Regions from separate parts of the Bradyrhizobium sp. TM102 genome, predicted to be linked through region 2. Evidence: riboswitches for the same ligand, from Rfam matches in the RefSeq annotation. Region 2 holds a riboswitch; the other holds the start of a gene.
The links. Region 2 has a riboswitch for cobalamin ahead of GDN70_RS35165 (TonB-dependent siderophore receptor). Riboswitches for the same ligand answer to the same signal wherever they lie in the genome.
Positions count from the first base shown of each region.

Region 1: it holds a riboswitch for cobalamin, as region 2 does, so the genes downstream of both, GDN70_RS19435 (TonB-dependent receptor) here and GDN70_RS35165 (TonB-dependent siderophore receptor) in region 2, are expected to answer to the same signal.

Region 1 is NZ_AP021855.1:4,049,845-4,064,834, forward strand. It holds gene GDN70_RS19395 (PAS domain S-box protein) at 1-2,112, opposite strand, end outside; gene GDN70_RS19405 (hypothetical protein) at 2,821-3,216, shown strand; gene GDN70_RS35000 (hypothetical protein) at 3,213-3,401, shown strand; gene GDN70_RS35005 (hypothetical protein) at 3,446-3,751, shown strand; gene GDN70_RS19415 (transglycosylase SLT domain-containing protein) at 3,832-6,018, opposite strand; gene GDN70_RS19420 (adenylate/guanylate cyclase domain-containing protein) at 6,336-8,072, shown strand; gene GDN70_RS35010 (hypothetical protein) at 8,197-8,373, shown strand; gene GDN70_RS19425 (hypothetical protein) at 8,512-8,721, shown strand; gene GDN70_RS19430 (hypothetical protein) at 8,835-9,098, shown strand; cobalamin riboswitch at 9,142-9,356, shown strand; gene GDN70_RS19435 (TonB-dependent receptor) at 9,470-11,698, shown strand; gene GDN70_RS19440 (hypothetical protein) at 11,762-12,343, shown strand; gene ilvD (dihydroxy-acid dehydratase) at 13,641-14,990, shown strand, end outside.
Region 2 is NZ_AP021855.1:5,392,270-5,407,259, reverse strand. It holds gene cobF (precorrin-6A synthase (deacetylating)) at 1-238, shown strand, start outside; gene cobT (nicotinate-nucleotide--dimethylbenzimidazole phosphoribosyltransferase) at 249-1,301, shown strand; gene GDN70_RS25850 (histidine phosphatase family protein) at 1,294-1,866, opposite strand; cobalamin riboswitch at 1,939-2,141, shown strand; gene GDN70_RS35165 (TonB-dependent siderophore receptor) at 2,257-4,605, shown strand; gene GDN70_RS25835 (PepSY domain-containing protein) at 4,618-6,039, shown strand; gene GDN70_RS25830 (siderophore-interacting protein) at 6,089-6,757, opposite strand; gene GDN70_RS25825 (O-methyltransferase) at 6,880-7,572, opposite strand; gene GDN70_RS25820 (helix-turn-helix domain-containing protein) at 7,678-8,571, opposite strand; gene GDN70_RS25815 (hydantoinase/oxoprolinase family protein) at 9,109-11,118, shown strand; gene GDN70_RS25810 (hydantoinase B/oxoprolinase family protein) at 11,115-12,695, shown strand; gene GDN70_RS25805 (aspartate aminotransferase family protein) at 12,706-14,001, shown strand; gene GDN70_RS25800 (N-carbamoyl-D-amino-acid hydrolase) at 14,130-14,990, shown strand, end outside.

The DNA.
Region 1 (14,990 bases), 1.3 Mb from region 2:
CAGGTTGATCAGCACCTGCTGAAGCTGGATCCGGTCGCCGCAAATCCTCGGCAGGTCGGACGCCAACTCCATTCGCACCGACACCGCATGGATCGCCAGCTCGCGCCGAACCAGCGCCACTGCCTCCCTGACGACCTGGTTGATGTCGAGTGGAGCCATTTCGATCTCGGTCTTCTTCGCAAGCGCTCTAATCCGGCGGATCACCTCGCTTGCCCGATTGGCATCCTCGACAATCCACTCTGCGGAACGGCGCGCGGCCTTCAGGTCGGCGGGGTCGCGGTCAAGCCAAGCGATGCACGCGTCCGCGTTGGAGATCACCGCGGCGATGGGCTGGGTGATTTCGTGGGCAATCGAGGTGGTCAGTTCCCCGAGCGTCGTGACGCGGGTGACGTGGGCGAGCTCGCCTTGCGCCTTGCGCAGCGCCTCTTCCGCCTGCTCGACGCGGATCGCCGCCGTGACGTCGCTGCTGACGCCGCGATAGCCGAGAAAATTGCCTGTCGCATCATGGAACGGCTTGCCGCTGGTCCGCACGTAGATTGGAGATCCGTTACCATCCCTGCTGCGGTAGATCAGATCGCGGAACGCAACGTGGGCATCGAGCGCCGCGCGATGCTGCTCCCATTTCTCCGGCTCGAACTCGGCGTCGGGCGGAATGTCCCAGCGGGCCAGGCCGATCAGGCCCTTCGGCGCAGCGCTGGAGGTTTCGGCGTGCTCCGATATCCTGGTAATGCGGTGGTCCGGCCCGGTCTCCCAGAACCAGTCCGATGCGGTTTCGGCATAGTCGCGGAAGCGCTGTTCGGATGTCTTGAGCTCATCGAACGCCTGATGCAGGGCATCTTTCGCCGCGAACTGCTCGGTGACGTCCACGTGCGTGCCGATGATTTCCATCACCTCGCCGTCGCGGCCGATCACAGGATGTCCCTCGCTGTGGACGTGTCTGATCGAACCGTCGGGGCGCACAATCCGGAAGTCGATCTGGAAGGGCTGCTTTTGCCTGACAGCTTCACGTTCCACCTCGACAATCCGCCGAAAGTCCTCCGGCAGGATACGTTGCTGAAAAGCCCGGGCCGGGACATCGGTCTGGTCCAGCTCAAATCCGAACAGGCGGTACAGTTCAGCCGACCGGTAGGCGAACTCCTGACGATGAACGTCCCAGGCCCAGCTGCTCGTATGGCTGAGGCGTTGGGCTTCGGCCAAATAGGCTTCGCTGCGACGCAGCCTCTGTTCCGCTTCCTTCGCAATCGTGACATCGGTCACCGCTCCGACGAACTCGATGCGCCCGGACGGGTGCCGCACGGCGCGCGCCACGGAATGGAGATATTTGATCGATCCGTCGGGCATCAGCAGGCGGTATTCGTGGTCGAAATCCTCCGCCAGCCGGTAGGCCCGATCAAGGGTGCCGCGGACTATGTCGCGATCTTCCGGATGGATGCGCTGAAAGGCGAAGTTCAGGGTCGGCTTCGTCGCAGGGTCGCATTGGAAGATGCGGAAGGTCTCCCTCGACCAGACCGCCTCGCCGGTGGCGAGGTTCAAGCCGAAGCTGCCGGTGTGGCTCAATTCCTGGGCCTGGGCGAGGTAGGCCTCGCTCTGTCGCAGCGCATCCTCGGCTTCCTTGCGCTGGGTGATGTTCTCGCAGGCGACCAGCAGGATCGGCGTGCCGTCGCCGCGCAGCATCGCCTTGGCGTTTTCGCGGACCCAGAGCACCGACCCGTCCTTCCGGAACTTGCGAATCTCCCAGGTATGCGACTGGTCCACGGTCGTCAGGCACAAAGCGACGCATTGACGAACGAAGTCGTGGTCTTCCTCGAAGAAGACGTTCAGCACGGATTGGCCGATCAGCTCGGCCGTCGAGTAGCCCAATTGTGCGGCGCCAAACGTATTCACGTTGAGCACCGTTCCGGACGGATCGACCATGAAGTACATGACCGGATTGTGCTCGAACACCTCGCGCCATTGCTTCATGGCGTCGCGCAGATCGGTGTTCTGCCGCGAGGCGTCTGCGACCGCGGACCGGTCCTTCTCGCCGTTGCCGAATGATCGAAGCGCCGCAAGGCCGCCGAGCAGGAATTGTGCGGCCGAAGTCCCGATTTTCGTGATTTGGCCAGGCATCATCGCAAGCGTCCCGGCGCGCTAGCGTCAAGGCGAGTAGAGCACTTTGCCAGAACAGGGGCAATTGCCCCCGACCAAAGTCGGATTCCCGGCAAAGCTCCCGGTTGCCGTGCAGCTTGCGCGCGTTGCGCCGTCTCGTTGCGCGGGTGGGCCAGGACCGCAAAACTACGGCACAAACCTACGTATAGCTCGCACAACCCTAGTTCTAGCGCGCATTTACCTCCGTACAATTGAGCGATGCGGTGCAGGCGGCCTAGTTTTGCGGTCAATCGAGAGGAGACGATTGCGGAGCACATTCGCTGAAAGGCTCGGGGTGTTGCCCCCAAAGAGCCAGGCTCCGCATCCGCCCCTGACTTGCCGGACGAATTGGCGGTCACGATTGAGAAGCCGCATTTTCCGTGACGACCGTGGCGACCCGAGCTTGCGCACAAGGAAGCCGGGACCCCTGAGAGGTCAAGAGGAGAGGATGATGTGCGATAGCCCAGAGCATTCCGAGCGCCGTCCCGAGACCAAAGGCTGTGCCGTCTGCACGGCGAAGTTTGGCCTGATCCGATACTATTCCTGGCGGACGCCGCTCTGCTCGAGGAAATGTCTCGACCGGTTCAGGGCGCGCCGCGAGCGCGACCGCCGCTGGTTGTTCCGATATCAGGCGGCCTGAGGACCAGCCGCCGCGCCTGCCACCTCAGGCAATTTCTTCGTCGGGAGGCTGCGTTGAACCGTACCTGCAAGCTCCTGTTGGCGATCGCGCTGCCGCTTCCGCTGGTGACGGGCGTGGAGGCCGACGAAGCCGGAGGGGATGGGCCACATCGTCACCATCCGCCCCAGGATCAACTGCTGCACGAGAAGTTCTATTCGAGCTGGCACATGCCGGACAATCCGGTTCTGAGCTGCTGCAACAATGCCGATTGCTACCCGACCGAGATTCGCTACGTCGACGGCAGGATCTACGCGCGGCGCCGGGAAGACGGCAAATACATCCTGATCCCGTCCCAGAAGGTCGAGCGCAACAGGGACAATCCCGATGGCCGCAACCATATCTGCGCGCCACCGCCGTCCGCCTCTCTGGTCGACTTGGTCTACTGTTTCGCGTTGGGAGGTGCCACGTGAGATTCATATTGGTGAACGGCAGAACCCCGTTCCGCAAGACGTCGTGCCTTTGGTGCTGCGAGGAGATCGATGGTGGCTATCTGCGGGACGCCAGGACGCTGCTGCGCTACTGCGGCTACGAGTGCTTCGCACTTCATCACGAGGCCGCGCCGTTGATCGAGGGACGTACGCGCGCGGCATCTTGAGCCGTCAGGCTGGCAGGACGCATTCGGCAGGAGAGGACACGGCATTGAGATTCATGCTCGTCAATCAGGAACATCCCTGCCACGGCGTCTGCGGCGCATGCGCGCGGCCGCTGGGTGCGAGTTACGTCCGGCATGTGTCCAAGCAAGAGCGGTATTGCGACTACGGTTGCTACCGTCAGCAGACGGCCATGGACATGCTGTGGCCCCGCAGCCCGTTCGAGGCGTTCGCGGTGCTGACGGCGATCTCGAGCTGGGGCTGGATGATTCAGATGGGCGCGCTGTCGCGCTCATTGGCCGAGGCATATCTGCGCGAGTACGACCTTCTGACCATGGAAGGAGGTGACGGCTAGCTCGATGACGGCCGCGCAGAACAGTCGGCCGCAGTCACCGCGTCCAGCCCGCGCCGCGTCCAGCCCCGGCGGTGGCGAGGCTAGGGCGAGGGGGCTGCGGCCGATCCCGTTGGTGCCGCGCTCACTTCCTGCGTCGTGACGCGCTGGTCGGACTTGCCGGCGATCATGCTGCTGCCCTCGAACCTGGCGCGGTACACCAGCACGTTCTCCATCACGCGCTGGACGTAGTTGCGCGTCTCCGACAGCGGAATGCGCTCGACCCAGTCGACCGGATCGACCTTGGGATCCCTGGGGTCGCCGCGCGCCTGCACCCATTCGCGCACGCGGCCGCGGCCGGCATTGTAGCCGGCAAAGGTCATGATCTGGTTGCCGCGATATTCCGACAGCAGCGCGCTGAGCTCGGCCGCGCCCATTTGCGTGTTGTAGACGGGATCGGAGACCATCTTGTCCCAGTCGTAAGTCAGGCCAAAGCGCTTGGCGGTGTCGCGGCCGGCTTCAGGCGTCACCTGCATCAGCCCGACCGCATTGGCCGGCGACTTGTCGCGCTGGTCGAACGAGCTTTCGGTGCGCGCCACCGAATAGATCACGCTGGTCTCGATCGCGGGCGCGACCTGCTGGTGCTCGGGGATGCCGATGGTCGGAAAAGCGTAATGGTCGAGGGCGAGCCCGCGCGCCAGCGCCGACTTGCCGACCTCCAGCATCACGCGCGCATCGCGGCGCTGTCCGGCGAGTTCGCCGAGGCCCTCGAGGGCCGCCACGTCGGTGCTCTCTCTGGCGAAATCCTCGGCGTAATAGAACACCGTGTCGCGCTCGCCGATGCCGTAGAGCATGTCGGCGGCGCGCACGCGCTCGTCTGCGGGCGGGGTGTCGAGCGCGGCCAGCACGGGCGAGGGCGGTCGCAGCTCGATGCGATCGAGGCCGAGCTTTGCGCGCGCAAGCTGGCCGTAATAGGCGGTCGGATAGCGCGCGGCCGCCCGGTAGCTCATGCGCGCATCGGCCGTCGCCCCCATCGCCTCGGCGGCACGGCCGCGCCAGTAATGGGCGCGCGACAGCGCGATCGGATTGGCCGAGCCTTCGTCGATGGCGGCGAAGTGCACCATCGCCGCCTGGGGATCGCCGAGGAAGCGCAGCGCGATCCAGCCGCACATGAAATGATAATCGACGCGGTAGACTTCCTTCTCGGGCACCGCGGCGGTGCGCACCACGTCATACGCCGTCTTGAACTTGCCCTGGTCGAGCAGCTTGCGCGCGAGCAGGCGACGCTCGCGCCACCAGGCGTCGGTGTCCTGCGCGGCCATGGTGTCGGGCGCGGCGGCCAGGATCACCTCGGCGGCGTCGTCGATGCGGTCCTTCTGGAGGTGCCATTGGGCGCGGCACAGCACATAGCCGAGATCGCGGCGCGCTTCAGTCGGTACGTCCTCGAGATCATCCTTGGCCTTGCTGGCCTTGCCGGTGACGGCGGCGCAAGCCTTGACGATCGCCAGCGCATCCTCGCCGAGCCGTTTTGCCGCGCGCCGCGCACCGGCATAGTCCTTGGCGCCGAGCCGCTTGTCCATGCGGGCGCGATGATCCTCGGAGTTGAGCAGATCGCGGAACGCTTCGTAGGAATCCTCCTCGCTCCGCTCGGACAATTCGTCAGTGCGCCAGGCCTCGCGCACGAGCCGGGTAGCCCTGTCGACGTCGCCTTCAGCGAGCAGCACGCGGGCGAGGGCGAACTTGCCCTTGGCGCTGGTCGGGCGGTCCATGGTGAATTTGTGCACGGTGGCCGCGTCGGCCTTCTCCTGCCACAGCCGCGCCTCGGCGCGGCGGCGGAGCAGGGCGCTGCTCGGCCAACCCGGATTGGCGGCAAGGAAGGCGGCATAACGCTTGAAATTCGCCGTGCTCTCGGAATGGCGCAGCATGAACCAGTCGGCGAGCTTCTGACCGGCGGGATCAGTGATGCGGTCGCGCGCCGCGCTCGCGTCATCCGTCTTGCCCTTGCGCGCGAGGTCGATCGCATCCTTCAGCGCGGCGAGGTCGCCGGTGAGGGGCGGGGCGGCCGGTTTCTCTGATGGCTCGTCGCCGGTCTTCTTCGACTTGCGCTTGGCCTCGGCATGCTTGCCGTGACGGGACTTGGCCACGGCATGTCGCTGCTTGCCGGCTTTCGCCTCATGCGACTTTTTCGGCGCAGACGATTTGTGGCTGCTCTTCGCCGCCAGCTCGGTGGGGAGGAGGGCCATTGCGGCCACGGCAACGAGACACGCGAGCGAGCGTAGGCACTGGTTCATCCCATGGTCCCCCTGCGAAACCACTACAAACCAAGGTCCGCGACGACATGCGGCTTGAGAATCAACGACATCGAGAACGATGCCACGGCATCGTTTCGCATTCCTCACGCTGTCGCAACAATGCGGCAAAATACGGATGTGACGAGGGAACTTCCGCTGGGGGGCAGTTCCTTTAACCTTTGTTAACGATCCGGGCTCGCGCGACGACCGGCCATGGTCTGGGCGCCAGGAGGAACCAGATTGCGCGTGTTCCCGCAGCAAGATCCGGTGTATGGAGTTCCCTTGCTCCGTCCCTTTGGCCTTTGTCCCCTGCAGCTATGCCGATTTTCAACCAGTCGATCAGGCGCAAGATCGTCGGTATCGCCCTCGGATTGATCGTCCTGATGCTGGTCACCTCGATCCTGTCGATGGTGATGTCGAGCCAGGTCGGCGTCCTGCTCGACGAGCTGACCAACCGCTACATCCCGGCCTATGGCGATCTCGCGCGCGTCAACATCCGCTCGCTGGAGCGATCGGTGGCGCTGCGGCGGATGATCATGACGAAGATGCAGGCGTCCTCGGACGAGGAGGCCTATGCGGCGCGCCTTCGCGAGTTCGAGGACGCCGACCGCAAGATCGAGGAGGAGGCCGAGCGCGCGCGCAAGCTGATCAACGCGATCATAGACGACCCTCGCACGCCGTCCGACAACGCCGCGCTGGCACGGATCGAGACCCGCATCGAGACCGCCGTCGGCGAGCTGCGCCGCGATCAGAAGGAGAGCCACGCGAAACTCCTCAACCAGATCGACGCACAGCAGATGGCGGAAGCGCGCATCACGCTCGAGCATATCGACGCGCTGCGCGACCAGTTCAACCAGAAGATCGATGCGATCCGGGCCGATATGCTCAAGCAGGTCTTCGCCAGCACGTCGCAGGTGATCGGCCATCAGCACCAAGCGATCATCGTCTCTGGCATCGTGACGTTGCTCGCGGCGATCGTCGGCTTTGCCTTTGCGCTCCTGGTGTCCAGCGGCATCACGCGCCCGGTGCGGCTGCTGCTCGCCGGCACCCGCGAGGTCGAGGCCGGCCGCTTCGACAAGACCATCACCGTCTCCACGCAGGACGAGATCGGCGAGCTCGCCGCGGCTTTCAACCGCATGACCGAGCAGCTCAGGCACAATGAGCGCATCCGCGAGACCTTTGGCCGCTACATCGATCCCAAGGTGGTGCAGGGGCTGATCGACCGGCCCGAGGTCGCGATCGACGGCGAGCGCCGGGTCATGACCATCATGTTCTGCGACATGAGCGGCTTCACCTCGATGAGCGAGGGCATGACCCCGCGCGGCCTCGTCAGGGTGATGAACCACTATTTCACGGTGATGTCCGGACCGATCAGGGGTAATCGCGGCATCATCGACAAATATATCGGCGACGCCATCATGTCCTATTGGGGCCCGCCCTTCATCGAGGAAGACGAGCAGGCGCTCCTGGCCGGCATCGCCGCAACCGAGATGGTCGACCAGGTGCCCGCGCTGCAGAAGCAGCTGCCCGACCTGCTCGGCATCCGCGCCATGCCGGCGCCGTGTGACCTGCGGATCGGCATCGCCACCGGCGAGGTCCTGACCGGCAGCATCGGCTCCGAGCTGATGATGAGCTTCACCGTGATGGGCGACGCCGTGAACCTGGCCTCGCGGCTGGAGGCCGTCAACAAGGTCTACGGAACCCGCATCCTGATCTCGCAGGCAACTGCTGACGCGATCGGAGCGCGGCTCGAATTGCGCGAGATCGATCGTCTGGCGGTCGCGGGCCAGAGCGCGCCGCAGCCGATCTTCGAGGTGATGGCGCGGGCGGGCGCACTCACCGGCGCGCAGGACAGCCTGCGCACGCATTATGCCGAAGCGCTCGCCGCCTATCGGGCCCGCCGCTTCGACGAGGCGCGCGCCGCCTTCAACGCCGCGCTCGAAGCCGTCCCCGGCGACGGCCCCTCGCGCACGATGCTCGGCCGCATCGCGCAGTTCGAGGCCAAGCCGCCGGAAGAGGGGTGGGACGGCGCCTGGCGGCTGGAGCAGAAATAGCCGTTTTTGTTGCGCCAGCTCGCCCTGTCCGGAAAAAACGTTTCTACTCGATAACGATGTTCGCCGTGACCTATTTCCCGGGCTTAGGTTGGATGTCCTTGAGGCGTTTGACGGGGACACGCCGATGACGGAACTTCAGGACAGGCTGGAACGGTTCGAGACGCTCACCGCCGAATGCGAGCTGATCGCCAAGCTCGCCACCGACAGCACCAAGCGCGAGTTCTATCTGAAACTCTCGGAGCAATACCGTCAGCTGGCGGTGGACATGCGGCAGGCGATCGCGACCAAGGCTGCTGCCTGACGCCGGCTGCAATCCGTTCTTAAGGTTTGGCGCGCATCCTTGACCTCGCGAGCGATCGCTCGTGGTGGAAAGGCCGGGGTTCGCTGCAATGCAGCGCACCTCGCGAGTGTCATTTGCCATGCTTGACAGGGCAATCACATGCGCCTCGTTGCCGTGATCATATTCGCGCTCATGACGGCGGCCTGCGACCAGGAGCAGGATATCACCGGCTCGACGCCGACCTGCCCGATGCGGAACTACAGCTACAATCCCCGCGACATGAACCAGTGCGTCAATGCCTGCAAATCGTGCGATCGCGGCACCACGGTCACCTGCACGACCTCCTGCACCCTCAAGGGCGCGCGCTGAGCGCACCGCCTTCTGCCTTGTAGGGATGCAACCAGTGGAATGGGCGGTGCCTGGGCACCGGAACGATTCACATGGGTCAATCATTGAAGCAAGTGGGCAGGACGCGGAGTCCGATGGAAATGGGTATGCTCGATCCCGGCCGGTTTCTGGTGTCGTGCTCGCATTGCGATGCCTGGCCGATGGCAGCCAACGTGAAGCGGTCGAGTTGGACGGCGTCTCCACACGAGGTGCGCTTTGTCTGCACGCGCTGCCGGCGCGAGGAGACCGCGATCGTCTCGGCCTCCGGCGAATTGACCCCGATCAAGCGCGTCGATGTTCCGCCGCGCGACGTCGCTGCCGCCTGGGCCCAGGCGCAACGGGTGCGAGGGCGGACCTGAGCGGCCGGCACCTAACGGTCGATTGACTCCCGGGGCGAACGGCTCGTAAATGATCGGCGACGGTTCTCCTCATGGAGATCAAAAGGGAATGTGGTGCGGGATTGTCCCAACGCCGGGATTATCTCAACGCCACGGCTGCCCCCGCAACTGTAAGCGGTGAATCTTTCGTCTCATGCCACTGGGAAACTCGGTCCTGGGAAGGCGACGCAAGGTCACGACCCGCGAGCCAGGAGACCTGCCGTCAGCCGTGGTCACACGCGAAGATGTCGGTCGGGGAGTACAGACATTAGCTTCACCGGAGCAATCCATCGCTCTGCCGTGAAACCTCGTTCGCTGTGACGTGCCACTGACGTCATACCGAGGTTACCATTGTGTCCCGTCTCGTCTCTGCCGCCAGGCGCTTTGCCGCCGGCCTGCTCGCATCCGTTTCCCTGCATTCGCTCGATCCGTCCTCCGCCTTCGCCCAGCAGGCGCTTGCCGAGCAATTGCCGCCGATCGAGGTGACCAGGTCCGACGATCAGAACCGAACGCGCGCCAGGGCGATCGGCGATGGCGAGGCGGGGGTGAGGACGAATGTCGCGCCGGCAGGCAATGGCGCCGGCTCATCCGGCTCCGGCGGTGAGGCTGCCGCCGGCAGCGGCGGCATCGTCGGGGCCGCGACGACCGTCATCACGGCAGCCGATATCGCGCATTCGCCATCGCAGACGCTCGCCGAGATCATTGCGACGCAAACGCCGGGGGCCCAGATCACGACGTTCTATGGCGGCCAGATCGGCGCCAAGACCAGCGTGGACCTGCGTGGCTTCGGCGCCTTTGCCACTGCCAACACGCTGGTGCTGGTCAACGGCCGGCGGCTGAACGACGTCGACATGGCGCAGGTGGATCTCTCCACCATCCCGCTCAATTCCATCGAGCGCATCGAGGTGACGCGCGGCAATTCCGGCGCGGTGCTCTATGGCGACAACGCGGTCGGCGGTGTGATCAACATCGTCACCAAAAACGGCGTCGGCGGACCGCCCGTGACCGCGCGCATCGAGGCCGGCTTCGGCTCGTTCAACACCAGGCTCGGCAACGTGTCGACCTCGCTCAATTCCGGTCGGTGGTCGACCTCGTTCTACGGCAATACGGTCAGGACCGATGGCTATCGCGACAACAACCGCTATTCCCAGCAGAATGGCGTCGGCAATCTCAATTACACCACGCCAGGCCTGACTGCTTTTCTCACGGTTACCGGTGATAATCAGGAGCTGCGACTGCCGGGCGGCCGCACCGTCGATCCCTCGATCGGCCTCGACGAGCTCAGGGCCAACCGGCGAGGGACCAGCACGCTGTTCAACTACGCCAACCAGCAGGGTTTTGGCGCGACTGCGGGTTTCACCAAGACCCTGATCAGCGGCGTCGATCTCATCGTCGACGGCGGCGTGCGCGACAAGAAGCAGCAGAGTGCATTCTTTTCCAGCCCGACGCCGGTTCCGGCCTTCTTCTCGTCGACCTATGTCGGTTCCCATCTGACGACATGGTCGATCACGCCGCGGCTCAGCGTGAAGAGCCTGCTGCTCGGCATGCCGTCGCAGCTTCTGACCGGCATCGACTATTACGATGCGAGCTTTGAGCAGAACCGCGGCGCCGGGCAGGGGCTCGCCCCCTGGCACAATTACGACCTCAGGCAGCAGACGGTTGCGGGTTATTTCCAGCACACATTGGGAATCGCCCCCACGACAGACATCTCCTACGGCGCGCGGTTGCAGAACGTCAGTCTTGCGGCACGCGACAATTTCGACCCGGCAGCTCCGTTCAACGCCGACATCGGCGCGTTGCCGCTGACGAGCAACGAGACCCAATATGCGCTGCATCTCGGCGCCGAGCATCGCCTGAACGACCAGGTCTCGCTGTTCGGCCGCGTAGCGCGCGCGTTCCGCACGCCTGATGTCGACGAGCGCCTGTCCTCAGGGCCTTCGTTCGATCCCTTGACCTTCGCTGCGATCCCGCAAACGTTCCAGCTCAAGACCCAGACCTCGCAGGACATCGAGGGCGGTGTTCGCATCAAGGGCGGCGGGTTGCAGCTGCAGAGCAGTCTCTATCTGATGGATCTCACCAACGAGGTCCATTTCAATCCGGTCCTGTTCTACAACACAAATCTTGATCCGACCCGCCGCTACGGCTCTGAGACCAGTCTGTCCTATCGCGTCAACGACGCCCTGCTGCTGCGCTCCGGCGTGGCCTATACAAGTGCGGTCTTCCGCGAAGGTATCTGGGCCGGCAACGACGTGCCGCTGGTCTCGCGCTACACGGCGAGTGCGGGTGTCACCTGGAACATCTGGCAGAATTACGTGGTGCTCGATGCCACCGCGCGCTTCTGGAGCGAGCGTCGCATGGACAACGACCAGGCGGGCACCCAGAAGCCGATCCCCGCCAACGGCACGATCGATCTCAAGCTCAGCGGCCAGGTTGAGCGCTACTTCTGGTCCCTCAGCGTCAACAATGTGCTGAACGCGCTCTACTACGACTACGCCATCGCGAGCACCTTCACGGACGGCCGCTTCAGCGCCTATCCGCTGCCCGGCCGCACCTATCTGCTCAAGGCCGGCGCAACGTTCTGATTTTCGCCAGGGCCGTCACACGCCCTCAAACGGACTAGAATTCGAAGAGAAGGAGATTCAACCATGGCTCTCGGCATCCTGCCGTCTGGTGACGATCGCTCCCGGCTTCACCCGGTCGCGCCGCGCCTTGCGCCGATGTTCTGCTTTGCGCTGCTGACGGCGTCATGCGCGCTCGCAAGCTTTGCGTTCGCGTGCGCCACGCCGTTCGCGGCCTTCGCCGTCATTGCCGCGGCGATGCTGCCGCAGCGTCCGGCGCTGCTCGTCGTCACCGGCGCCTGGCTCGTCAACCAGATCATCGGTTTCGGCGTGCTGCATTATCCCGTTGATGCCAGCACGATTGCCTGGGGCTTCGTCATCGGCGCGGCTGCGCTTCTGGCGACCGCGGCAGCTTCGGCGGTGCTCGGCCTGCTGCCGCAGGGCCGCACGCCGTTGGCGCTGCCGATCACGCTCATCGCCGCCTACGGGATTTACGAGATCGCGCTGCTCGCCGCGACGCCGTTCCTCGGCGGCGAGGGCGCCTTCACCGCCGCCATCGTGACGCGCATCGCTCTGACCTGCGCCGTCTGGCTCGCCGGCCTCGTCGCGATCTGCGAGATCGTCCGTCTGGTCGACCCGGCCGGACGCAAGCGTGCGATGTCGGCCTGAGCGGCCGCTCGTGGCCGTAGCCTGTGTCGCCCTCTGTCAATCCGCGTCGCTGAAAATATTCCACTTTACCGAAATTCGGTTTCGGCGTATGTGTGGTCCATCCCGGCTCACCAAGAGGGGCGATCATGTGTCGTCACGCATCGCGAGCCGGGCTTGCGGTGGACGCGGCAGCGTCGGCACGAGAGGCGCGGGCAGGGCGGGGTGTCCCTGTGAGCCCGAGGCTTCGTGCGACGAGCGGCGCTGTCAGGCTTCGTCTCGTCTGTAAGTTTCCGGCTTCGTCGACAGGGCCAGGAAAAACTGCGGCGAAATGGCGGGCCGCGCGTACGGCAAAACCGTGTGGTCCTGGCCGTCGTTGCTACGGTCAAGCTTCCGCGGAGGTGCGAGCGAGCCCAACCGGGCAGACTGCATCATCCAATTCGCGGGGCGAGGGAGGCCAGAAGGAATGGTCGGCTCCCGGGAGATCACGGCATAAGCCGTCCAGCCACCGCGCAGGGAAGGCCGAGTGATCGGCCACACCTGTATGCTGCTGTGCGGTTCTTTCTGCGTGTGCATTTCGCGCAGCGGACCGCGGGTGCGAGCCAGCACCCGGCCTTCCCTGCGCCCTCTTGGATTGGAGGGTGGAGAGTTGAATCAAAGCTCGGGCGAAATCCGCCGCGAGGACGCGAAGACGTGTCTACGATTTAAATGCAGGTTGGAGGAGTGCCGCCACCTCATACTCCGTCATTGCCGAGCAGGAGAGAGCCTACGTCAAACTCTCGTCTCGTGCCTCGGACGCAGCGCAGCGCCCCGGCGATGCGAAAGCATCGTCCGGTGCGCTGCAGAGCCGGGGCCCATGTCTCCGCGAGCGCTATCTGTGGTTTCTGGGTCCCGGCTCTGCGCCGCAACGCTCGCGCGTTGCGACTTGTCCGGGATACGGGAGGGAGTAGCCAACGAGCGGAAGGGCACACCGACTCACTTGCGCACGCCTGGTCGCCGAGGAGGAGTTGGGCGCAGTGTGCGTGCCACAAAATCTGAAGTTGTGGATCGTCATCTTCCTGAGGGTATTGCAGTAATCCAACCCGTGTCTTCCCGGTAACGATTGTGCTGTCTCCGCAACACTCATCCCGGATTTAACCCTCATCACCGGCGGTTCGCATCGCCGCCGCTTTTTGGCCACACCCGAACATGAATAAAATCACTCTAATGTTTTACGGGCAGCGGCGGTCTTCGAAGGGCCACGAGAAAATCCCAAGGTCGATTCAAATCTTGGCTCTGATTTTTCGGGTCTGAAAGGGTTGACCGAGGAAACTGGTTTGCGATGAACGCGAAGACCGACATCAAGCAGAGGCTGCCGAGCCGTCACGTGACGGAAGGCCCTGCGCGCGCGCCGCATCGGTCCTATTTCTACGCCATGGGTCTGACCACCCAGCAGATCCACCAGCCTTTCGTCGGCGTTGCCTCCTGCTGGAATGAAGCCGCTCCCTGCAACATCGCGTTGATGCGCCAGGCGCAGGCGGTGAAGAAGGGCGTGGCGTCGGCCGGCGGCACCCCGCGTGAGTTCTGCACCATCACCGTCACCGACGGCATCGCCATGGGGCATGACGGCATGCGCTCCTCGCTGCCGTCGCGCGAATGCATCGCCGACTCCGTCGAGCTGACCGTCCGCGGCCATGCCTATGACGCCCTGGTCGGGCTCGCCGGCTGCGACAAGTCGCTGCCGGGCATGATGATGGCCATGGTCCGCCTCAACGTGCCCTCGATCTTCATCTATGGCGGCTCGATCCTGCCCGGCACTTTCCGCGGGCAGCAGGTCACCGTGCAGGACATGTTCGAGGCCGTCGGCAAGCATTCGGTCGGCGCCATGTCGGACGAAGACCTCGACGAGATCGAACGCGTGGCGTGCCCCTCGGCGGGCGCCTGCGGCGCGCAGTTCACCGCCAACACCATGGCGACCGTGTCCGAGGCGATCGGCCTCGCACTGCCTTACTCGGCCGGTGCCCCGGCCCCCTATGAAATCCGCGACGCCTTCTGCATGACCGCGGGCGAGCAGGTGATGGACCTGATCGCCCAAAACATCCGGCCGCGCGACATCGTCACCCGCAAGGCGCTGGAGAATGCCGCCGCCGTGGTCGCCGCCTCTGGCGGCTCGACCAATGCTGCGCTGCACCTACCGGCGATCGCGCATGAGTGTGGCATCAAGTTCGACCTGTTCGACGTTGCCGAAATCTTCAAAAAGACACCATATGTCGCGGATTTGAAGCCGGGTGGCCGTTATGTCGCCAAAGACATGTTTGAAGTAGGTGGCATACCGCTTCTGATGAAGACGCTGCTCGACAACGGCTTCCTGCACGGTGATTGCCTTACCGTCACGGGCCGTACGATCGCCGAAAACCTCAAGAGCGTGAAGTGGAATCCGCACCAGGACGTGGTGCACCCGGCAGACAAGCCCATCACCGTGACAGGCGGTGTGGTCGGTCTGAAGGGCAATCTGGCGCCAGAAGGTGCGATCGTGAAAGTCGCGGGAATGTCCAACCTCAGGTTTACCGGTCCGGCCAGGTGCTTCGACCGCGAGGAGGATGCTTTCGAGGCGGTCCAGAAGCGCACCTACCGCGAAGGCGAAGTCATCGTGATCCGCTACGAGGGGCCCAAGGGCGGCCCCGGCATGCGG
Region 2 (14,990 bases):
CGGCTGGCCGCAAGATGTCGATACCGTGGTGGTGATGCTCGACGGCGGCACGGCGTTTCAATCGCTCGATCAGCGGGGCTTGCAGATCTGGTGGGGCGCCTATCTCGGCATGCCCGACCAGATCATCATGTCCGGCGCGCTCGCCGAGGTTGGCCCGCGCATCGTCGCGGCGCGGCAGGAAGCGCGCGAGCGGCACGGCTGGATCATGGACAGCTACATTCTCAAGCGCGCACGTTAAGCGAGGCAGCATGCTCCCCGAATGGGTCCCCCAGAACTGCCCCGATGTCTCCGCGGCCCATCGCGAGGCGGCGATTGCGCGGCAGGCGCAACTGACAAAACCGACCGGCGCGCTCGGCCGGCTCGAGCAGCTCGCAATCGAGCTTGCGGGCCTGCAGGCGACCGAACAGCCGCGTGCCGCACGGGTGCCGATCATCATCTTCGCCGGCGACCACGGCATCGTCGCGCAGGGCGTATCGGCCTATCCGCAAGCCGTGACTATCGCGATGATGGCGAATTTCGCCGCCGGCGGCGCCGCGATCTCGGTGCTGGCGCGCGAGCTTGGCTCGAGCCTGGAGGTGGTCGACGCCGGCACGCTGGCGCAGGACGAGATGGCAGGAATCGTCACCGACAAGCCGCGCCACGGCACACGCGATTTCAGCGTCGAAGCCGCTCTCGCACCCGCCGAGCTGGGGTATGCGTTCGAGGCCGGCCAGCGCGCCGTCGCACGTGCGGCTGCCCATCAGCCTGATCTCCTGATCTTCGGCGAGATGGGGATCGGCAACACCACGACCTCGGCGGCAATCGCGGCGGGCCTGCTCGGCATCAGCGCCGAAGAGATTGCGGGGAGCGGCACCGGGATCGATGCGGCGGGGCGCGCGCACAAGGCCCGTGTGATTGATGCTGCGATCGCGCGTCACGGCGTTGGCGGCGCTTCGCCGGAAAAAATCCTATGCGCCGTTGGCGGCCTGGAGATCGCGGCGATCTCAGGTGCGATCATCGCGGCCGCGCAGCGCCGCATCCCTGTATTGATCGATGGCTTCATCGTATCGGTGGCGGCGCTGGCGGCGGCACGTCTCAATCCGTCGTGCCAGCCGTTCCTGCTGCCGTCGCATCAATCGGCGGAGCAAGGGCATCGGCTGGTGCTGCGCGCGCTGAACGTGCAGCCGTTGATCAGCCTCGATCTCCGGCTCGGCGAGGGATCGGGCGCCGCCATCGCGCTGCCGCTGGTGCGCCTCGCCTGCAGCCTCCACAATGGCATGGCGACGTTTGCGCAGGCCAATGTGCCGGATCGTCCTAGCTGATCCGCTGATTGACGGAGACGACGCGCCAGCCGCTCAGGAGGCGATCGATCCGGGTCAGCGACAGCGGATCGACCACGAAGCGCAAGGCCGCCTGCGGCGTCAGGTCCAGCGCGATGCAGAGTGCGGCGCGGATGGTGCCGGAATGCACGACGAGCGTGGCCGATCCGGCTGCGATCCGCGACAGGCCCAGCCGGACACGCGCGACCTGATCCGCAAAGCTCTCGCCGCCCGGCGGTCGTCCGCCAGCTGGATCGTTCCAGAACTGCGCATAGGCCTCACCGCGGGTCGCCTCGAGTTCGTCATGGCGATGGCCGGTCCAGTCACCAAAATCCTGCTCGCGGAATTCACTGACGGGCTCCGGTTCGAGGCCCAGCGCGCGCGCCGTCTCGACCGTACGCCGCGACGGGCTGGCATAGCCGGCGGCATCCGGTGGCAAGCGCCGCCGCACAGCGTGCAGTTGCGCGCGATCGCTGAGATCGGTCGGCGCGTCGGACGCGTGGATCGTGCCTGTGACGCCCGCGACGGGCGCGTGCCGTATCAACCAGAGGAAGGTCTCGCCTTCCATGCTCATCTCCAAGGAAGTTGGTCGTTGTGGCCATAACGCCGCAACTGGCACATTGACTCTGTTGTGATGGTAATCCTAGATGCTCGCGACGGTTTTCCCGAGAGGGGATGAAAAGGGAATACGGTGCGGGGACATTGTCCCCAACGCCGTGGCTGCCCCCGCAACTGTGAGCGGATAATCCTTCGTCAGAAGCCACTGGGTCCTCGGTCCCGGGAAGGCGACGAAGTGGTGATGACCCGCGAGCCAGGAGACCTGCCGTCAGCCGTGGTCACACGCGAAGATGTCGGTCGGGGAGTACAGACATTCGGCTTCATCGGACGGCTGAAGGGCCAAAAGGTGAGACCTCGTTCGCTGTGACGTGCCACTGACGTCATACCGAGGCCCGAAACCGTGTCTTCCATCCGTATCGTACGACCGCGAAAATTCCTGCTCGCCTCCGCGGCACTCACATCCTTTGCCGCTCTCGATCCGCCCGCTGCGCTGGCGCAGCAGGCCCGAGAGCCCCTGCCGCCGGTCGAGGTGTCGCCGGCCCAATCCCGCAAGCAGGCCAAGCCTGCCGGCCGGGAGGCGCAGAGCACGCGCCGCGCAGCAGCGCGCAGGCCGGCGACCGCAGCAGCGATGCCGAAGCCTGCCGTGCCGACTGCGGCACCCCCGACGCCGCTCAACAGCAATGCCGTGGCCGAAAGCGCCTCGCGGCTCGGCCTGACGGTGCGCGAGACGCCCGCGACCGTCGAGGTGATCTCCGCGGAGACCATGCGCGAGCAGGGTTATCGCACCGTGTCCGACGTGGCGCAGGGGGCGGTCGGCGTCACCTCCGGCGATAATCCGGCCGAGCCTTCCGCCTTCTCGATGCGCGGCTTCACCAACAGCCAGATCAACACGCTCTACAACGGCATCAAGATCGGTCCGCAGAACATGACCTCGCGGATCATGGACACCGCCAATCTGGAAGCCGTGGAATTCCTGAAGGGCCCGGCATCGCTGATCTCGGGCGAGGGCGCCGCCGGCGGGGCGATCAATTTTGTGACCAAGCAGCCGCACACGGGAGCGATCCGGAACGAAGCTGATTTCTCCTGGGATTCGCTCAGCTCGTTCCGCGCGCATTACGGCTCGGGCGGCAGCACCAATGTGCAGGGCCTCGACTACCGCTTCGACATCAGCCGTTCGGCGCTCAACGGCTTTGCCGACGACACCAATACCAAGATGCTCGATGTGTCGGGCCAGCTCAACTATCGCATCTCGGACAGTCTCAAGATCTGGGGCGCGATCGAGTATCGCGAGGATCGCTCGAAAGCCTATTGGGGCGCGCCGCTGGTGCCGATCGCTTTCACTGGATCGCACGCGACGACGGGGATCGTCTCCGGCAACTACTTCAACAGGACTGATCTTGGGGCTGTCACGATCGACGACCGCACCTTCAATACCAACTACAATGTCCTCGACAACCGCAATGTCGCGCAGGAGGTGTGGCTGCGCGGTGGTTTCGAGCTGAAGCTGGCGCCGGACCTGACGCTGAAAAGTCAGGCCTATGGTTACGGTGCCGAGCGCACCTGGTTCAACAACGAGATCGAGGCGTTCGATTCCACCAACAACCAGGTGTATCGCGAGCGCTTCTATGTCGCGCACAGCCAGCGCCTCGTCGGCAACATCACCGATTTGATCTGGGACACGAATATCGCAGGCTTCGACAACCGGCTGGTCACGACGCTGTCGTCGAGCTATCTCGACTTCGTCAGGCCGGGCGCGGCAAACTTCCCGAACGATTATGTTTCGCTGGTCGATCCCAACCGCGGCTTCTACGGTCTGCTCACGACCAAGCAGCAGACCGCGCGTATCGACAACGAGGCGCTGTCGTTCGAGGACCGGCTGAAGCTGACGCGGACCTTCGCGCTGATCGGCGGCCTGCGCGTCGAGCACATCGGGCTCGATCGCAACTCGACGGATGCCGCCGGCCTGGTGAACGCGGGCTTCCCGTTCACGAAAGACTGGGCGCCGGTGACGGGCCGCATTGGTTACACTTGGGAGGCCGTGCCCGGCCTGACCTTCTTCAGCCAGTACGCGACCGGCGCCGACGTCTCCGCGAACACCAGCTTCCTGTTGTCGCCGACCCAGCCGCTCGACCTGACGACCTCGCGTACCTACGAGACCGGCGTCAAGCACCTGTTCTGGGACAACAGGGCGGAGTGGTCTTTCTCGGCCTACGACATCGTGCGCAAGAACGTCTATGCCGCGGCCGGCGGCATGGCGCTCAACATCGCCGGGCGACAGGAGTCGAAGGGCGTCGAGCTCGCCGCTTCGGTCCGTCCGATCGATCCACTGCGTCTGTGGGGCAACATCGCCTATGTCGACGCCCGCTATGCCGACTACAATTTCGTCGGCGGCTCGTTCTCCGGCAATACGCCGCCGAACGTGCCGCGCATCGTGGCGAATGCGGGTGCATCCTGGCGCTTCTTCACGCCCTGGCCGGTGGAGCTCGGCATCACCGGCCGCCATGTCGGCGACCGCTACAACACCGATGCCAATGTCGTGACGATGAAGGCGTATACCGTCGCCGACGTCTACGCCTTCGTCGATATCCCCAAGACGGTATTCAACGCGGTCGACCAGGCCCGCCTGACCTTCCGCGTGCGCAACATCACTGATAAGCGCTATGCGATCTGGGGCGATCCGTTCTATCCCGACCAGATCCTCCTCGGTGCGCCGCGCACCTATGAGCTCTCGGCCGCGTTCAAATGGTAGGGCGCTGAACGGATGATGAGCGCGATCGTCGTTACGCATCGCTGGCTCGGGATCGCGTTCTGCCTGCTGTTCGCGATGTGGTTTGCGACGGGGATCGTGATGCACTTCGTTCCGTTTCCGTCGCTGACGGAAGCGGAACGGTTTGCCGGCCTTGCGTCGGTGGATCGTGGAGCGGCGAGGATCCCGGTTGTGGAGGCGGTCGCTGCGAGCGGGGTCGCGGGCGCCGTGCGCGTCCGGCTGATCCAGCGGAGCGATGCAGCGGTCTACATCGTGTCGGGATCGTCGCGCGTGCGCGCGGTCCGCGCTTTCGACGGAGCGGATGCGTCGGTCGCAATTGCCGATGCTGCGCTTGCCATCGCGCGGGAGCACGCGCGCAATCGCGGGCTCGATGCCGCGCGGGCCGCGGTCGTTGCGCGTTCGGACTACGATCAGTGGAGCGTGCCGAACGGCTTCGATCGCCACCGGCCGCTGTTTCGTGTGGCGCTCGGCGATGCTGCCGGGACGGAAGTCTATGTCTCCTCGTCCACCGGCGAGATCGTCCTGGAAACGAGGCGGCGCGAGCGGGGCTGGAATTGGGCCGGCAGTGTGCTGCACTGGATTTACCCGACAGTCCTGAGAAGCAACTGGTCGCTGTGGGATCGCGTCGTCTGGACGCTGTCCTTGCTGGCCTTGATCGCGGCGATGCTTGGTGCGGTGCTCGGGATCGCGCGGGTGCAGCTGCGAGGGCGCCGGATGTCCTCGCCCTATCGTGGCTGGCACGCGTTGCACCACGTCATTGGCCTCACGGCAACAATGTTCGTGCTGACATGGAGCCTCAGCGGCTGGCTCTCCATGGATCACGGCCGGCTGTTCTCGCGCGGACAATTGACCGCGGCCGAATCCGGCGTGATGAACGCGTTGCCTGATTGGGTGGCTGCCTCATGGCTCGATCGGCAGCCGATATCGCCCTCGGCCCGGGAGATCGAATGGTTTGCCTTCAACGGCACTGTCTACCGGCGCGACCGGGTGGGCCTCGACCGTCAGGTCTTGATCAAGGCAGGGGACGCGCCCCGCGATGGACCAACGGAATTTCTGGACGTGCATGAGATCCAGAATCTGGTGGCGCGCCTCGCCGCCGGCTGCGGCGCGCCGTCCGTTCTTGCTGGCAACGACGACTACCCCGCGCAATCGGCTATTCCCGGTGCGCCCGTCTACCGCTTGCGCTGCGGCGACCTCTGGTTCGATATCGACGGTGCCGATGGCAGTGTGCTGCAAAGGCTGGATGCCTCGCGGCGAGCCTACCGCTGGTTCTACAGCGCGCTCCACACGCTCGATTTTCCGGTCCTGCTGGCGCATCCGCGTCTGCGCGATACCCTTATCGTTGGACTGTGTGCGTTGGGACTGGCGTTCTCCGTCACCGGGATCGCGATTGGCTGGCGGCGTCTGCGGTCCTGACCGAGACCGCGTGTCTTGACCAACGGCCGGCGGTTCTATCGGCTCCTCTCTAGTCCAGGCCGGTCTTGCCCGGTGCCCAATAGGCTTTTGCCCTGATCCGCGATGATGCGACGCCGGCGGCCTTCAAGGCGCGGCCGACGCGCTGGATCGAGGATGCCTTACCGGTCAGGACGAACCGTGCGCCGTTTGCGGCAAGGCGGAGCAACTCGGATTCGGCGGTTGCAAGATGGGTGTCATCGGCGCTGCGTGCCATTAGCCTGGCGTGGCCGAGGCCGATGGAGTCCAGCACAAGTCTCGACTCCGCGATATCAGCGGCTTCGAACAGATGGAGCGCGCCGCCAGCCTGCAGGCTGTCGCGCAACGCCGCCGCAAGGCCGAACGAGGTTTCATCGCCGAACAGAACGATGGGCGCTTGGAGGTCGGCAAGGTCGAGCGAGCGGCGTGGACCAAAGAACTGGCAACTGTCACCTTCGCGCAAACTGCTAGCCCAGCGGCTGCCGGGGGCTTCGCCATGTGCAAAGGCCAGCAGCCGCGTTCTGCCGTTGCCGGCGTCCCACGACATCGGCGTATAGGTGCGCGCGCTCAGGCCCGAGCCCATCGCGACCTGGATATTGTCGCCGGCCGCCCAGGCGACGTTTCTGAGCGCTTCGCCTTCGAGCTCGACGAGCCGGAAGTGCGGCGAGAGCGTCTTGATGCCGGCAACGCGCGCAGGGCGCATCAGCCATCGCAGCAACATCCGCGTGACCCGTCCCTGCGGTGCCCGCGATGGCTCTGACGTTTGTGGCTCGTGAGCGGGCTCGTTCAAGTTTGGCTCCATCGCAGGGTTCACCGCCATGCCGATCATCTGGTCTTGATCGTGAATTCGTTGCCGCGTCCCGGCTCGAAGGGCAGCGACAGTGAGAGGTAACCGTTCTCGGGATCGCGCACGTAGTCGATATAGCCCGAGGCTTCCTCGAGCGCGTTCTCGCCGACGATGAGCGCGCCGCGCTTCAAGTGCGGCTCCAGCAGCCTGAGAATGGGAAGATAGAGAGTGAAAGCGCCATCGAGCATCACCATGTCGATCTCGTCGCCAAGGCCGGAGCTGAGCGTTTCGCGCGCATCGCCGTGCCTGAACTCGACGAGGTCGGCGAGCCCCGCGGCGGCAAGATTCGCCCGCGCCCGCTCGATCTTGCCGGGTTCGAGATCGGTCCCGATCAGGCGGCCGCCACCGATGTCGCGCAAGCCCGCCGCCATGTAAATCGCGGAAATCCCCATCGAGGAGCCGAACTCGACGATGCGCTGTGCCTTGGAGGCGCGGACGCACATGTAGAGGAAGCGTCCGAACCGCGGAGAGACGCTCAGGAAATTGTCCGCAAGTTCGCGATAGACTTCGTTCAGATCGCGGCTCTCGGCCGCGATGGCCTTGCTGATGATCTCATCCCGGCTCTTCGCTTCGTTCGCGAAGGTTTGCATCAGTTGGCCGTCGGCGATCTCCGCTTCCTGATGAAGACGATGGAGGACGTCGGCGACGACGCCCTTGCTGAGTGAATCCATGTCGGTCGGCTCCTTGCAATGCCCCCCCGGGCGCTTCGGAGCCTGGATACGAAATGGTCCTTCAGACCGCATTCCGCGAACGGGACAATCGATTGCGAATTCCGGTCAGTGTGCGCCGATGCGGCGTTCGGCCAGATATCGCGCTGGCGGCTTGCCCAGTGCCTTGCGGAACATGGTGACGAAGGCGCTGGCCCCCTCATAGCCGAGATCGAGCGCCACGGCCTGGACCGATGCGCCCTGGTCGAGGCGCTGAAGCGCGATCAGGATGTGGAGCTGCTGGCGCCAGCGGCCGAAGCTCATGCCGGTCTCGCGTTGCAGGATGCGGGTGAGGGTGCGCGGGGCGACGGCCATGCGCCGGCTCCAATCCTCGATCGTCGCGCGATCGGAAGGATCGGTCATCATCGCGCTGGCGATCCGGCGCAGCCTGGCATCGGCCGGCATGGGGAATCGCAGCTCTTCGGCGGGGGCCAGCGACAGCTGGTCGAGCAGCACCGCGGCGATCCTGCCGTCGGCGCCGTCGGGATCGTACATGACCGGCATGTGGGTGGCGTGCACCAGCAAATGCTCGAGCAAGGGCGAGATCGTCAGCGTGCAACATTGCCGCGGGAGCGCCGGCACCGCATCCGGTTCGACGAACAGGCAATGCATCTCGACGTCGCCAGCGACGCTAACGCTGTGCGGAACATGGCCGGGAATCCACACCGCACAGCGCGGCGGGACGATCCAGACGCCGTGTCCGGCCTCCAGCCTGACGATGCCACGCATGGTCAGGACGAGCTCGTCCTTGCGATGCTCGTGCATGGCCAGCTCCATGCCCTTGGTGACCATGTGGCCCCCGAACGCGGCGACGGCGCGCGGCACGGTTTCAGGATCGAAATCCCCGAGATCATCGGGGTTCATATGGTCGTCGTTGAGCCGGAAGAAGGGCATGCAGGCGATGGTCGATCCGAACTGACTGGCGGGTTCAGGCAATATCTGGCCCGCGATCGCGACTTTCAACGCAGGATGTCCGAATCTCGATGGTTTCTAACGAGCTGGTCCCAACGGATGGCTGCGCTGTCGCCCATCGATTGGACCGGACGATATCCTCGCTTACTGACCGTACAATAAAGAAAGGCTGAGCCGCCTGCCGTGCATAGCTCATGGGCATCCGAACCTCGCGCAGCGCCCCTCGATCGCCTGCAAATTAGACAGGTGATTTTGGATGTTCGGATTGCAGTGCAACGGACGTGACGGTTTGCGCCGAAAAATCCGTGGTGCGATGCACTCTGCTGGTGTCCAGCAGTCGACATCTGCATGCTCTCCGCGCGGGCACTGCTGCACCAAAACGTGCAACCGAACTTGCAGCTCGCGGCGCCGGCCCGGTGGTTTGCGACAAACCTGGCTCTATCCCGACCTGACCGCTCTGTCGCACACTCGCGGACAATGGCAAGACAAGGGATGCATGATGAGCGCTCTCGGTTGGGCATTGGATGTCGCGATGGACGGTAACAGCCCGGCGTCCGGTTCGGACCTCATCCGTCGCTGCCCCCGCACATGAGCTCCTCCGAAAATCACTGGGAGGTCGGCACCGATATCGGCGGCACCTTCACCGATATCGTCGCGATCCGGCGCGATTCATCGGAGGCGCGGATTGCAAAGGTGCCGTCGCGCCCCGACGCTCCGGTTCAGGCGATGCTGGAGGCGATCGAGGCGGTGGGCCTGCGCAGAAGCGAGGTCAGGCGCTTCGTCCACGGCACCACGCGCGTGACCAACGCCATCGTCGAGGGCCGACTGCCGAAGGTGGCGCTGGTCGCGACCGAGGGATTTGCCGATGTGCTCGAGATCGCGCGTTATCGCCGCCGCGATCTCTACCGTCTCGACATTCCGCCGAAATCGCCGCCGCTCGTGCCGCCTGAGCGCTGCTTCGGGCTCGCCGAGCGCCTCGATCACGAGGGACGGGTGCTGAAGCCGCTGGAACAAGCGGAGATCGAGCGCCTGGTGGCCTGGCTGAAGGAGACCGGCGTTCAGAGCGTCGCGGTGGCTCTCCTTCACGCCTATGCCAATCCCGTGCACGAAAAAATGCTCGGCGAGCGCCTCAAGGACGTCGTCGCCCATGTCTCGCTGTCACATGAGGTCAACCCCGAGGCACGCGAGTATGAGCGGACCTCGGCGACCGTGTTCAACGCGGCCGCGATGCCTATTGCGGTCGAGTATCTGAGCGAACTGGAGCAACGCCTGCCGATTGGCCCCGGCCTGCAAGTGTTTCATTCCGCCGGCGCGATGATCCCGATCTCCACGGTGAAGCGTCGCCCGCTTGTGATGGCGATGTCGGGCCCGGCCGCCGGCGTCTCGGCGTCGGTCAGCATCGCGCGCCAGCTCGGCACGCCGCGCATGCTCACCTTCGACATGGGCGGCACCACGACGGACGTGTGCCTGATCGTCGACGGCCAGGCCGAGATGACCGACGGCCGCATGCTCGGCGACAAGCCGCTGCGTCAGCCGATGCTTGCGGTTCACTCCATCGGGGCGGGCGGCGGATCGATCGTGCGCAACGGCCCGGGTGGCCTGACGGTCGGGCCGGAGAGTGCCGGTTCCGAGCCGGGTCCGGCCTGCTACGGCCGCGGCGGCACCGAGACTACGATCACCGACGCCAACGCCGTGCTCGGCTATCTCAATCCCGAAACGAAGCTTGGCGACCGCATCGGCATCGACATCGATGCGGCCAAGCGCGTCATCGCGCCGATCGCGCGGGCGTTGGGGCTGAGCCTGACCGAAACGGCGCTCGGCATCATCAAGGTCGCCAACGCGACGATGGCCCGCGCGCTGCGCCGCGTCACGGTCGAGCGCGGCATCGACGGGCGCGACTGCACGCTGCTCGCCTTCGGCGGCGGCGGCCCCATGCATGCTGCGGGCCTCGCCGATCTCTACGGGATTGCGCAGGTCGTCGTGCCCAGCGCATCGAGCGCGTTCTCGGCGCTGGGCTGTCTCACCGCCGATTTCAGCTTCCTGCAGCAGCAGACCCTGCGCGCCGATCTCGACGGCATCGATCTCGTGCGCGTATCGGAGCGCATTGGGACGCTCATTGACGATGCGTCGGCGCCCCTGATCGCCAACGGTGTCGCGAAGGCGGAGATCGAAGTCGAGCTGGTGGCGCTGATGCGTTACGCGGCGCAGAACGACGCCATTCCAGTCCCGCTCGCACTGCCGCTCGACGTGATCAGGCTCAAGAGCGATTTTCTGGCGCGGCATCACGAACTCTTCGGCTATGCGACGAGCGAGCCCTGCGTCATCGAATCCGTGCGGATACAGGCGCGTCGGCCGTCGACAACGGTGGTGGGCCGGCCGGCGACGGCGGCGAGGGCGCTGTCATCAGGCACGCGCCTCTGCTCGTTCGACGGCTTCCACGACATCGCGACAGGGATTATCGACCGCGCATCGCTGGCCGACACCGTCAGTGGCCCGGCCATCATCGAAGACGCGTGGTCGACGGTGGTGGTGCCGCCGGGCTGGCAGGCGAGGCCGGACGTTTCAGGCAATCTGTTCCTGGCGCGGAGGGCGACATGAAGCTCGATCCGTTCGTCGTCGAGGTCATCAGGCACGGGCTCTCGGCTGCGGCCGAGGAGATGAGCCTGGTGATGACGCGCTCGGCGCGCTCGCCGCTGCTGCGCGAGGCCGGCGATTTGTCGTCGGCGATCACGGACGGCCATGGCGGCCTGGTCGGGCAGGGCCGCGACATCCCGATCCATCTGGGCGCGATGGCTTACACGGTCCCCGAATTGCTGAAGGTGGTGCCGCGCGACAGCCTGAACGACGGTGACGTGCTGATCTACAATGTCGGCGCGCTCGGCGGCAATCATCTCAACGACGTCAAGGTCGTCCGCCCTGTCTTTGTCGATGGCGAGATCGTGGCGTTCGCGGTCAGCCTCGCGCACTGGCCGGATATCGGCGGCACCTGGCCCGGCAGCTATTTTGCAAAAGCCATCGACACGTTTCAGGAGGCGATGCGCATTCCGCCAGTGCTGATCGCGACCGCGGCCGGAATCAACGCGCCGATCGTGCAATTGCTCAAGGCCAATGTTCGGGACGCCGAATCCTGTGAGGGCGATCTGCTCGCGCAGATCGCGGCGACCAAGGCCGGCGAGCGGCGCATCGTCGACCTCTGCCGCGAGCACGGCAAGGCGGTGTTCACCGCGACGCAGTCGCGCCTGCACGACCTCTCCGAAATCGAGATGCGCGAGGCTATCCGCGCGTTGCCGGACGGGGTCTACGAGGGCGAAGACCATCTCGACGACGGCAGCGTGAACGACGCGCCCGCGCGTATCCACGTCAGGATTACCATTGCCGGCGACGAGGCGACCTTCGACCTTTCGGGGAGCTGCGACCGCGTCTCGAATTTCTGCAACACGACGCCGTTCATGGCGCGCTCGGCCGTCGCCTATGCCGCGCGCATCATGAGCGGGCGCGACATGCAGCAGAATGCCGGTGCGCTCCGCCCCCTGACCATCGTCACCCGCCCGGGCTCGATCCTGGAGCCGGGTTGGTCGGCCTCCGTCGCCGCGGGCAACCACGAGACGTCGATGCGCATCGTCGATGCGATCTTCCGCGCCATGCAGGATACCATCCCCGAACGATTGTCCGCGGGCGGCGCGACCACCGCGGGCGTCCTGTTCTTTGCGCAGCCGCGGCAGGACGGTTCCTGGAAGATGCTCTACGAGGTCCACGGGGGCGGCGAAGGCGCGCGGCACGATCGGGCCGGCATCTCGGCGACCCGGGTGCATCTGTCCAACACCTCCAACACGCCGGTCGAGGTGATCGAGGCGAACTACGCGATCCGCCTCGAGCAGCAGTCCATTCGCCGGCAATCCGGCGGCGCTGGCGCCCACCGCGGCGGCGATGGTGTCGTGCGTGCCTACCGCATTCTGGCGCCCTCGATGCATCTGACGACCTGCATCGAGCGCATGGTGATTCCGCCATTCGGGATGCAGGGCGGTGAACCCGGCAAGGCCTGTCGCATCTCGCTTGTCAGGCAGGGCGCCAACGTCGCGATCGACGGCAAATCCAACCTCGTGCTGCAGCAAGGCGATCTCGTCACCGTCGAGACTTGCGGCGGCGGTGGCTACGGCGCTGATGCTGCGGAGTGAAGGGATTGCGATGAGCAGATTGTTGCGAACCGGGCTGAACGCGGGCGACAGCGCGCCCATGGCCGTGGTCGGCGGCGAGGGCGTCTATTTTCATCTTGCGGACGGCCGCAAGCTCATCGACGGCAGCAACACCGGCGGCGGTCTCGGTCACCGTCATCCCGCGATGGTGGAGGCGATCCGCCGGGCGGCGGACACGCCCGTGGTCAACGAGGGCTGGACCTGGGTCGGTCGCGAGCAGGCCGCCGACGATCTGATGGCCATTGCGTTCAAGGGCGAGGACGATTGGGTCGGCGCGGTGCGCTTTTGCATCAGCGGCAGCGAGGCCAACGACATGGCGCTGTCGCTCTGCCAGGCCTTGACTCAGCGCTCGGCGCTGGCGACGCGCGAGCGCGCCTATCACGGCATCACGGGCCTGTCGCGCAGCATGACCGTGCAGCCGCAATGGCATGGCGGCCTTGCGGTGCACTCCGGCGGCTCCAGGCTGCCGGCGCCGATGGCGCCGGTGCGAATCCTGCCGCCGCCGGATGGCGCGATCTACGGTGGGCCGGCCAACAACAAGCCACCGAGCGAATATCTGGCCGACGCCACGCGTCTGCTGTCGGATACCGCGGCGACGATCATCGACTACACCCAGGGCGGCATCTATTACGACGGCGCCTATCAGGACGAAGTCGCCCGCTGCGCGCGAGAGGCTGGATCATACTGGATCGCGGACGAGGTCGTCACCGGTGCAGGGCGCGCGGGGCGCTGGTTCGCGTTTCAGGGCGCGCAAAGCCGTCCTGATATCGTGACGCTTGGAAAATCGCTTGGCGGTGGTGCCGCCGCCGTCGCTGCAGTCGTGGTGTCGAAGGAGATCGTCGAGCGATTGAAGGGCACGAGCTGGCAGAATTACGGCACCTTGCGCGGCCATCCGATCAGCATGGCCGCCGTCAGCGCCTACCTGAAGGTTGTCAGCGAAGACAATATTCTCGAGCATGTGAAGAGCCTCGAGAAGCTGTTCAGCCGCCGCTTGCTTGCGATCGCTCAGAAACACCCCAGCGTGCAGCGCGTGGCGGGGCAGGGGCTGCACTGGACGGTGGAGCTGCACGGACCGGACTGGCGCTCCTGGCGCGCCGACACTACCGAAGATCCGATCGCCTCGCGCGTCGCGACGCGGGCGCTGGAAGCCGGCGCGGTGATCGGAACCAGCGGTGAGCAGGTTTCGCTGTTCCTGGCACCGCCACTCGTCATTTCCGACCGCGAGGCGGACCAGCTTCTGGATGCGCTCGACCATGGCCTCGATATTGCCGACGAGGAGCACCGATGAGCGCCGATCACGCCTTGCAAGCCGTCCAGCCCATCCGGCTGGAAACCATCGGCGGTGCCGCGTTATGTTGCGCGCCGGCAATTCGTTGAAGCTTTCACTTCCTCCAAGAGATCACCGGGAAATCGCTGATGCGTATCGTCAATGTCGCCGCCGCCCAGATGGGCGCGATCCAGAAGGCCGATAGCCGCGAGGCCGTGGTCAAGCGCATGATCGCGCTGATGGACGAAGCCAAGGCCAAAGGCGCCGACCTTATCGTCTATCCGGAACTGGCACTGACGACGTTCTTCCCGCGCTGGTACGCGGAGGACCGCGCCGAGTTCGACATCTGGTTCGAGCGCGAGATGCCGAACGAGGCGACGAAGCCGCTGTTCGAGCGCGCGGCGCAGCACCGGATGGCAATGAACTTCGGCTATGCGGAGCTGACGCCGGACGGCCATCACTTCAACACGGCGATCCTGACAGACAAGTCTGGCAAGATCGTTGGCAAATATCGCAAGGTCCATCTGCCGGGCCATGTGGAGTACGACACCAAGCGCTCGCACCAGCATCTGGAGAAGCGCTATTTCGAGCCGGGCGATCTCGGCTTCAACGTCTGGCGCGAGCTGGGTGGCATCATCGGCATGGCGATCTGTAACGACCGGCGTTGGCCGGAGACCTATCGCGTCATGGGCCTGCAAGGTGTCGAGATGGTGCTGATCGGCTACAATACGCCCTCCGTCAATGCGGAGCGAAGCGAGGAGGGCGTCGAGAAGCGCCTGTTTCACAACCGCCTCTCCGTGCAGGCCGGCGCCTATCAGAATTCGACCTGGGTCGTCGCGGTGGCCAAGGCCGGCAATGAGGATGGCCATCCGCTGTTCGGCGGCAGCCTGATCGTCGATCCCAACGGCGAGATCGTCGCGGAAGCGAGGACGGAGGACGACGAGCTTCTGGTCCATCCCTGCGATCTCGACGCCACAAATTTCGGCAAGACCACGATCTTCAATTTCGCG